DNA from 3 places in the Janthinobacterium svalbardense genome. Region 3 is predicted to be linked to each of the others. Evidence: predicted binding sites of a transcription regulator. Region 3 holds the regulator's gene; each other region holds the start of a gene.
The links. Region 3 encodes FNR, which switches genes on or off when oxygen is low (the NO sensors DNR and NnrR bind a similar motif). Its sites were predicted from a motif close to TTGATNNNNATCAA; they were not measured.
Positions count from the first base shown of each region.

Region 1: a site for FNR is predicted at 1,755-1,768, ahead of CNX70_RS15700 (XrtA system polysaccharide chain length determinant). Genes of this name have one in related genera too.
Region 2: a site for FNR is predicted at 1,919-1,932, ahead of CNX70_RS07335 (glycine-rich domain-containing protein). Genes of this name have one in related genera too.

Region 1 is NZ_CP023422.1:3,544,942-3,548,217, forward strand. Features, by position in the region: gene CNX70_RS15685 (S1 family peptidase) at 1-83, shown strand, start outside; gene CNX70_RS15690 (N-acyl amino acid synthase FeeM domain-containing protein) at 85-831, opposite strand; gene CNX70_RS15695 (XrtA/PEP-CTERM system exopolysaccharide export protein) at 1,032-1,655, opposite strand; gene CNX70_RS15700 (XrtA system polysaccharide chain length determinant) at 1,908-3,276, shown strand, end outside.
Region 2 is NZ_CP023422.1:1,688,434-1,691,709, forward strand. Features, by position in the region: gene CNX70_RS07320 (hypothetical protein) at 1-75, shown strand, start outside; gene CNX70_RS07325 (hypothetical protein) at 282-551, shown strand; gene CNX70_RS07330 (hypothetical protein) at 794-1,033, shown strand; gene CNX70_RS07335 (glycine-rich domain-containing protein) at 1,115-1,801, opposite strand; gene CNX70_RS07340 (sensor histidine kinase) at 1,990-3,276, opposite strand, start outside.
Region 3 is NZ_CP023422.1:292,111-295,386, forward strand. Features, by position in the region: gene ccoG (cytochrome c oxidase accessory protein CcoG) at 1-568, shown strand, start outside; gene CNX70_RS01225 (FixH family protein) at 715-1,239, shown strand; gene fnr (fumarate/nitrate reduction transcriptional regulator Fnr) at 1,366-2,124, opposite strand; gene CNX70_RS01235 (response regulator) at 2,364-3,276, shown strand, end outside.

The sequences.
Region 1 (3,276 bases), 3.0 Mb from region 3:
AGGCGGCCATTACCGCTCCCAGCGGCATCACCTACGCGATTCCGGGCAGCCACATGCAGGCGATCTTGCTGAAAAATAAATGAGTCAGTTGCGCCCCTGCCGCAGCCGGTCGGTGATGCCTGGTTCATCCCATGTCGGAAAAAAAAAGGGGTAAAACGATCGTTCACCCCCATGCTGTTCCATCATGCCGCCGTATTTGCGGATCTGGGCCCCCATGTAGTCGAGGTCCAGGCGCAGCAGTACGGCCGGCGCGCCCACGCGCGTACACTCTCGCTCGCCGCCAAAATCCTTGAAACCCAGCATGCGCTTGTAAAACACCACATGGCGCGGATTGACTTCAATCACGTAATCCGTAAAGCCGTGAATATTGTGGGCATAGATATAAGAAATATGAATCAGTGCCGCAAACACGCGCTTGCTCACGCCCTTGTCAATGGCCAGGCGCGACGGTTCGCACAGGCGCCGGCCCTCCTCGCGCAGCACGTCGAGCTTGTCGCGAAAGTTTTCATCGGCGGGCAAGCCCGTCTCGTCATTGTCCAGGCACAGGGTCATGGTGCCGACGGTGGAGCCTGCCGTTTCCGCAAACAGGGTGATTTTATTCAGTGCATGCGCGATGCCGGGATCGACGGCATAGCCGCGCCAGCCGTACATCTTGCGGATCAGCAAACTGGCCGCCTCGCGCCGGCCACGCGAATTGGCCATGCGGATATGAAAGCGCTGCAGGTCGAGCTCGTGCTCCATCGCCGGGTCGATCTGGCCCTCGCCCACCACCAGGTCACTGAAAGTACCGGGCGTGTCGAAGGAAATAATAGGTTCATCTTGAAAGCTCATCTTGTCCTCACGTTCATCGGCAGCCGTCGAGACGGACTGAAGCCAATGCCTTGTGACAAGATAAAAAGCAGAGAAGTTCCCGCGTCAGGCAAAAAAAACAGAAGAATTATGCTATTCAGTAGCAAAATTGCACGCTGAAATTTGCTGGAAAGTACAAAAAGACAAATATAAGTGCTGTTTTGATATTGCCGAGCCCGCTACTAAAAAAAGCTCTCCGGTATCAACAGCACGTCGCCCGGCCGCATCATGACATTCGCGGAAATATCGCCGCTCTTGAGCAGGTCGTCCAGGCGCACGCCCAGCTGCTGCTGGCTGCCGTCGCGCATGCGGATGATGCTGGCCTTGTTGCCGGCGGCAAAGTCAGTGATGCCGCCCACGGCGATGAGCACGTCCATCAGCGACATGCCCAGGCGGTACGGCAGCGCCTGCGGCTTGGCCGCCTCGCCGATGACCCGGATCTGCTCGCCATACGGGCCCGAGAAATTGGTGACGATGACCGTCACCACCGGTTGCTGGATAAACTTGCCCAAGGCTTGCTCGATATCGCGCGCCAGCTGGGTCGAGGTCTTGCCGCTGGCGGCCAGATCCTCCACCAGCGGCGTGGTGATCTTGCCATCGGGCCGCACGGCCACCGTCAGCGACACTTCCGGATTGCGCCAGACGATGATGTTGACGGAGTCGCCCGGGCCGATCAGATAGTCGTGCATGGGGGCGCTGTCGTCGGCGGGTGCCAGCGGATAGCGTGTGCGGCAGCCCCCCAGCAAGCTGGCAGTACACGCCAGGAGCAGCGTGTGGGTTACAAATGCACGGCGAAACGGATTCATGCGGGGCCTCTTCGAGTCGATGGCGCGTCCGTGGCAGGCCCCGCAGAACCAGCCTGGGCCGCGAACTTCCTATGATTATTAAAACCCGGCAAGTGAACCTTGAGGCGTATCAAGAAGCAATCATCTTGGGAAATCTTGCTCCACAGGCGCCCTATACTTTGCTTACTCAACAGGCAAGCATTTCTTGCAAGACGCCGTTGTCCGCGCCGCCCAGCCATCGACCGTGCAGCACCGTCACCTGAAGGAAGCGACATGGAGGAATTGATACAGCAACTGCTTTCCAGCCTGAAAGGCATCTGGAAGTACCGCTGGCATGCGCTGCTGGTAGCGTGGCTGGTGGCGATCGGTGGCTTCATCAAGGTCATTACGCTACCCGACGACTTCCAGACGTCGGCGCGCGTGTTTGTCGATACGCAAACCATCCTCAAGCCGCTGTTGGCCGGCATGACCAGCGTGCCGAACACGGAACAGCAGGTGGCCATCATGAGCCGCACACTGCTCAGCCGCCCGAACGTGGAGCGCGTCATGCGCATGGTCGACCTCGACCTGAATTCGAAGACCGTGCGCGAACACGAAGGCCGGCTCGATGAGCTGATGAGCCGCATCAAGATCAGCGGCACCAGCGCCTACGACATCTACACCATCAGCTACAGCGGGCGCGACCCGAAGCTGGTGCGCGACGTGGTGCAAAGCCTGCTGACCATCTTTGTCGAAGGCAGTTTCCAGGGGAAAAAGGGCGATTCGCAGAAGGCCGTGCAATTCATCGACGAGCAGATCAAGAATTACGAGGACAAGCTGAGCGCGGCGGAAAACCTGGTGAAGGAATTCAAGATCCGCAACAACCTGCTGCTGCCGCGCCTGGGCATCGACTATGGCAGCCAGCTGCTGATGTCGTCCGATAGCCTGAACAATGCCAAGCTGGAACTGGTCGAGGCGGAACAGGCGCGCAAGGCCATCCTGAGCCAGATCGAAGGCGACGAACCGGTGCTCGACCTGGAGCCAAACGCGGCGGCCATCACGAACCCGGAACTCGATGAGCGCATCGCCTCGCTCAACAAGAATCTGGACAGCCTGCGCATGCAATTTACAGAATTGCATCCCGACATCATCGCCTCGAAGCGCCTCATTGCGCAGCTGGAAGAGCGCAAGATCGAGGAAAGCAAGCTGAAAACGGCATCCGGCGACCCGGGCAAGAACTACAGCCCCATGCTGCAGCAACTGAAGGTGGCGCTGACGGACGCGGACGCCAAGGTGGCCGCCATCCGCGCCCGCGTGCAGGAATACAACGCGCGCAATGAGCGCCTGCTGGCACAAAGCAATGCCGTACCCGAGGTGGAATCGCAGCTGGCGCAACTGAACCGCGACTACATCATCAACAAGGAAAACTATGAAAAGCTGATCGGCCGGCGCGAAGCGGCCAAGCTGTCGGGCGAACTCAGTTCCACCACCGAGATGATGGCCTTCAAGATCATCGACCCGCCCACGGTGCAATATGCGCCCGTCGGCCCGAACCGTCCGCTGCTGTTTTCTGCGGCGCTGGGCGCGGCCCTGGTGGCCGGCATCGCCACGGCCCTCTTGATCAGCCAGGTGCGCCCCACCTTCCTCAGCCCCGCCGAACTGC
Region 2 (3,276 bases), 1.4 Mb from region 3:
CTGTTTGAGCGCAAGCAGAATCGCCAGCAAACGCAGGAAAAACAGCAACAGCGCGTGCGCCAGCAAAAGAAATAAGCTCCAGCCATCGGCCGCCAGGCCGCTGGAGCATGGCGCAGTGTGGGCTGCGGCGCAATGCCGGGGCCTGGCCATTTGATGCAACGCAAGGGCAGCATGGCGAACTGGCGATATGCTGAGCAATGTCGTCACGCGGCCTGGCTGGTTGTGGCGGGCTCGGCATCTACAATTAGCGTGACGTTGTTTCCCGTCAGCAGGAGCGATCCATGCGAGCTACGAGTCACCCCAGCAAGGAACAGGTGCGTGCCTATATGCGCGGCCGCGAACATGCGTTGCAGCCGCCACCGCCACCCGATGAAATTCGCCGGCAACTGGCCTGGTGCCGCGTGGACGCCTTCCCCGGCATTTGCCTTCCGGCCACCCCGGCCGGCCTGGCCGCGCAAGGCTGGCATTTATCCGCCGACATGGCCCGCCTGGGCACCCTCATGGCCATAGCCTGGCTGATGCACGGCGGTGTTGCTCATCGTAAAAATTGATGACGTGCAGCAAATTTTCCCGATTTGAGTTATCCTCTAGCACATTCCAAGTGCGTCAATTCTCTTCAATTATCACAATTTTGCTTTAAGTTACGCAAAAATCAACAATAGCGTGTATTATATTGTTTGTGGCGTAAAGGCCGCATAAGTGATGGCGCTTTTTAGTGTGTTTACCCTGAATTATTGCAGAAGAGACATTCGGTTTCTTTGTGCACTAATACAACAAGTACGGATTTTTGATCATGTCTCTCAAACAAATTACCTCTTTGCCTACCTACAACCCGAATCGCGTCCTCGATGCGATCATCGACAAGCTGCAACTGAAAAACGATGCCGCCCTGTCGCGCGCGCTGGAAGTGGCGCCACCGGTCATCAGCAAGATTCGTCACAACACCTTGCCGATCGGCGCCACGATCCTCATCCGCATGCATGAAATCAGCGATTTCAGCATTCGTGAACTGCGCGAGTTGATGGCTGCCTAAGAGCGCCTGACAGACGGCAAACTGAGAGGTGCCGTCTGGGTAAGTCAGGCTTGCCGCGTGCGGCAGCCACATCTGTTTTTGCTATTGCGGTTCGCTGTTCAACACCGGACGATCAACATAGAAACGCCCCATTTCCAGGCCGGTCGCGGACGACTTGACCACTGCGGCGGCCAGTGTCGCGGGCGCGCTGGAAAATGCGGTGTTGGCAGCCCCCGTCGCGCGGCCCGAATACGCTGTCGCCTGCACCGCTGCGCTGGAAAACGCCGTTTGCACGGCCCGGCCCGAGTACGCTGTCGCCTGTACTGCGGCACTGGAAAACGCTGTTTGTACAGCCCGTCCCGAATACGCCGCCTGCACGGCCCGTCCCGAATACGCCGTTTTTGCGCGGATATAATCTTCCCCGAACGTTTGCTCATACAGCTGCTTCATGCGCTCGCCCACGCGCTGGTGCGCCGCTTCGTCGTCTTCGCCGCGCAGGCCGATGTACGGAAAGTGATGCAGGAAGTAGCCGAAGACCTGTTCGCAGTCCGCCGCATATTTCAGGGTGTCGAGGATGTGGTAGTGCCAGAAGGTATCGACATCCATCAGCGGCGCTGTTTCTTCTTGCGGAAACTGTTTCATCAGGATCAGAAAGCGCCGGTACTCGAACTCCACCGCATTGGCCTTCTCCAGGCTCCATCCTTCGCCTGACTCCCGGTGCATCAGCTTGACTTTGATCGCGTCCAAATTCAAATCGGCAATTGCCTTGAAACTGTCGTTCGTATCCATGAATGTCCTTGTGGTAAAGAGCGTTGTGGGAAATACAGTGCAACAAGGGAGAGTGGTGGGTGTGTACTCCTGATAAATAGTTGAGGAATGCCTGGCCCATGGCGGGCAGGTGCTGAGTTGTTCTACATCAATATTGCATCTAATTGCAAAATACGCAAGCTGAGCTTGTTTCATGCGGGACGTGCCTGTCAGGTGCTGGCCCGGCTGTCTTCCTGGTAGGGAAATGCCGTGGCGTCCGCACCCAGCGGCACGCTGACATGCACGCGCATGCCTGCGCCGGGGCTGCTTTCGATGTAGAAGGTGCCACCCAGTAGCTTGATGCGCTCCTCGATGCCCACCAGGCCAAACGAGCCCAGCTTGTTGCGTCCGTCGATGGCCGCGCCCACGCCGTTGTCGCTGACGCTCATCGACACGGTGTCGCGGCACTTTTCCAGCTTGACTTGCACGCGGCTGGCATTCGCATGCTGGGAAATATTGCTGAGTGACTCTTGCAGGATGCGGAACAGGGCCGTGGCGCATTGATCGCTGAGGCAAATGTCGTCATGGCTTTCGCTGACTTCGCAGGCGATGCCGGTGCGCTGGCGAAATTGCGCCACCTGCCATTCGACGGCCGCATTCACGCCCAAGTCCAGCACGGTGGGACGCAAGTCGTTGATGATATGCCGCACGCTTTTGATCGTGGCGTCGATCTGCTCCAGGGTTGAGCGGGCGCGGGCGTTCAGGCGCGGATGGCGGCGCTGCGTACGCGAGGCCAGCATGTCGGCATCGATGCGCAGCACCAGCAGGTTCTGTCCCAGGTCGTCGTGGATTTCGCGCGCGATGCGCTTGCGCTCCTCTTCCTTGATCCGGTCGGCGTGGGCTGCCAGTCGGCGCAGTTTCTGGTGCGACAGCTGCAGGCGGATCTGGCTGGCGCGCAATTCCTCCGTCATGCCCGTCGCCATCTGGATGGCGCGCCGGCGCGACGACGCCAGGGTGTGGAACAGCATGTACAGCAGCATGGTGCTGGCAAAACCGGTCAGCAGGGCCAGCCACGGCAGGAAGGCGTCGAAGCGCGTGTACAGGTCGCTCTTGCGCACGCTGAACAGCGCTTGCCAGACGCGGCCATTGTGTTCGATCAGCATTGTGCTGCTCAGGTAGCGGCCCGAGTTGCCGGGCAGCCACCATGGCGCATGCATGCCCGCCGTCGTGCTGTCGAAGATGGGGCGCATATCGTGCGGCAAGTCCGGCTGTTCAAGCGCCTGCTGGCCGATATCGAACAGGGTCAGGCGGACATTGCGTACCGGCATGTCGGCCAGCGCGCTGCGCATCATCGCCACCAGGTCGTAGCCGATGCCGACGGAGCCCTGGTAAGCCGCGCGCCTTTGCTCCAGCGTATCGGTCGGCATGCGGTAGCGGTACACGGGCAGGCGCATGGCCATGCCCGTCAGCTGCGGCCGGCCATCCATCGGCACGGGCACGCCGGAATTGCTGAGCTG
Region 3 (3,276 bases):
CGGCCTGCAGTATGAATGCATCGGCTGCGCCGCCTGCGTCGATGCCTGCAATACCGTGATGGACAAGGTCGACCGGCCGCGGGGACTGGTACGCTACAGTACCGACCATGCGATGGAAAACAACTTCAGTTCGAAGCAGATCCGCCAGCGCGCCATGCGCCCGCGCGTGCTGATCTACACTTCCATCCTGGCCCTGATCATCATCGCCGTGTGTACCTCGCTGGCGCTGCGCACGCCCCTGAAAATGGACGTGATCCGCGACCGCGGTTCGATGGGACGCGAAGTGGAAGACGGCATGATCGAAAACGTCTACCGCTTGCAGATCATGAACACCTCGGAGCAAACCCAGCATTTCAAAATCAGCGCTTCCGGCTTGCCGGGCCTGACCTTGCTGACGCGCGAAGAGGTGACCTTGCAGCCGACGGAAACGCTGGGCTGGCCGATCCGCCTGCGCGTACCGCACGGCGTGGGAGAAAAGGGCTCGAACAAGATTGCGATCGAATTGCACTCGCTGGACGACCCATCGCTGCATGTGCGTGAAAGCGCGGTATTCATCGTACCGCGGTGATGTTGATTCGGGGTCGGACCCTCTGGGTCCGACCCCGGTATTTCGCCGTAGGGGTAGCATCAAACATGCGTTAGCTTTACTTTATTTTCAACCCAGAAGCAAAAGCTGGGGTCAGACCCAAAGGGTCTGACCCCAAGGAGAACAAAATGTCCGACAGTCTCAAGCTGCAAGCCCCCGTTGCCCCGTGGTACAAGCATCGCTGGCCATGGCTGCTGATGATCGGTCCCGGCCTGTCCGTGGTCGTCGGCAGCTGCATGGCGTATATCGCGTTTACGCAGCCCGATGCCCTGGTGGTGGGTGATTATTACAAGCAGGGCAAGGCGATCAACCAGGATTTGCGGCGCGACACGATCGCCAGCGACCTGGCGATGGATACCAGCCTGTCGTATGACGTTGCTGCAGCGCGCCTGAGTGGTTCCGTGCACAGCTTCGGCAAGGCTTACCAGGGTCCGCTGCAGTTGCATCTGGCGCATGCGACCTTGCCGGAAAAAGATATCAAGCTGCTGGTGCAGCCCGATGCGGCCGGCAATTTCTCCGTGGCGCTGCCGATGCTCGAGCGCAGCCGCTGGCAAGTACTGGTGGAAAACGACAAACGCGAGTGGCGCCTGTCCGGCATCTGGACCTGGCCCCTGCAGCGCAGCATCGCGCTGCATGCGGATGAAGAGCTATAACGTACAGCGCCGGGAAAAAACCGTAGCGAGCGGCAGTGATTTGTGGCTAAGAAGCGCAGCTGTGCTAGAGCACAGCGAGCATCGCAGGCCGCAAAGCGCGACGCGCAGTAGGTTTTGACGGTGCTGTTATTTACAGACGTCCGTGCCGGCTGTAATGGCCTTCAATTTTGCTGGCTGCAAGATCTCGATCTCGCGGTTGGAGACGCGCAGCCAGCCTTCCTTCTTGAATTTCGACAATAAACGGCTGACGCTTTCGATGGTCAGCCCCAGGTAATTGCCGATTTCCTCGCGCGACATGCGCAGCTGAAATTTGCTGGCCGAATAGCCGCGCGCTTCATAGCGCGAGGCCAGGTTGACGATAAAGGCGGCAAAACGCTGGGTCGCCTGCATATTGCCCAGCAACAGCATGACGCTTTGCTCGCGTGTGATTTCCTGGCTCATCATGCGATGGAAATGGCGCAGCAGGGTCGGCATATTGCCCAGCAACTGTTCCAGGCTGGAAAACGGAATTTCACACACTTCGCTGTCTTCCAGCGCCACCGCATTACAGTGGTGGCGGTCGGCGCTGATGGCGTCCATGCCCAGCAGTTCGCCAGCCATCTGGAAACCCGTCACCTGCTCTTCACCGCCCGGATTGATCTGGTACGTCTTGAAGTGCCCCAGGCGGATCGCGTACAGATTCTGGAACGAGTCGCCGATGCGGAACAGCGAGGCACCGCGCACGATCTTGCGGCGGCGGCCGATGATCTGGTCCAGCCTGTCCATGTCGCCCACATCGAGGCCCATCGGCAGGCACAATTGATGCATGCTGCAGGTCGAGCATCGCGCACGCAACGCTTCCACGGTCACTGTGGGCATGGTGGGAGTGAGTAGCGCTTCAGTCATGTCGGTACCTTTTAGAAAATGCAATAACGAGTTTACTGCATACAGGGTTGCCGTGTGCCAATTTCACCGCATTTCCGCTGAATAAACGACGTTCCAACCTTGATTATATGGCAACATCGTTAAAAGCCCATGTGGGAAAGGCAATTTGCGCGACGCCGCTTGCCAAGTTGATGTATTGATAGGAAAATTCCCGACAGCATTCTCTGCCGCCTGTACCGCCCGGTACTGAAAAGGAAATCATGAAGCCTCTCGGCATCAAAGCAAAAGTCGCGCTGGCCACCAGCCTGACCTCGATCGCCATGATCGCGCTGGTCACCATGATACAGGTGCAGCACATGCGCGCCGACTTCACCCGAGTACTGCTGAGCCAGCAATCTGCCCTGATCAGCCGCACCGCTGCCGAACTCGACGACAAGCTGGGCATGCTGCTGCAGATCGTCACGCTGACGGCCAGGCAGCAGCCGCCGGAATTGATCGCCCAGCCCGCCCAATTACGCGAATACTATTCGCGCCGCTCGATGCTGGTGCTGTTCGACGACGTGCTGGTGCTCGATGCGCAAGGCGCCGTCGTGGCCGACATGCCGGAAGTGGCGGGGCGCGCCGGCATCAACGTCGCCGAGCGCGAGTATTTCCAGACCGTCCTGCGCACGCGCCAGCCCATGATCACCGAGCCGATGCTGGGCAAATCGAGCGGCATGCCCATCGTGCAGATGGTGGCGCCCGTGCTCACGGCCGATGGCCAGGTGGCCGGCGTGGTGATCGGTGTGCTGCGCCTGTACAAGGACAACCTGCTGGGACGCCTGCGTTCGGAAAAGATCGGCAAGAGCGGCTATTACTTCATCCTCACGCGCGGCGCCGTGCCGCGCTACGTGCTGCACCCCGATACCAACCGTTTGCTGCAGCCACGCCTGCCGAACGCCAACCTGACCACCACCGAGTTGTTGAGGCAAGATGGCGAAGGCAGCATGGTCAGCACCAACAGCCGCAGCATCACGGCCGTCAACAGCTTCAAACGCCTGAAATCCGTGAACTGGCTGCTGGCCGCCTCGCTGCCTCTCGACGATGCCTTCGAACCGTTCGATGGCGTACTGTACCGGCTGGTGCTGTGGAGCATCCTCGCTTCGCTACTGGCCGCGTTTATTCTGGGCTGGG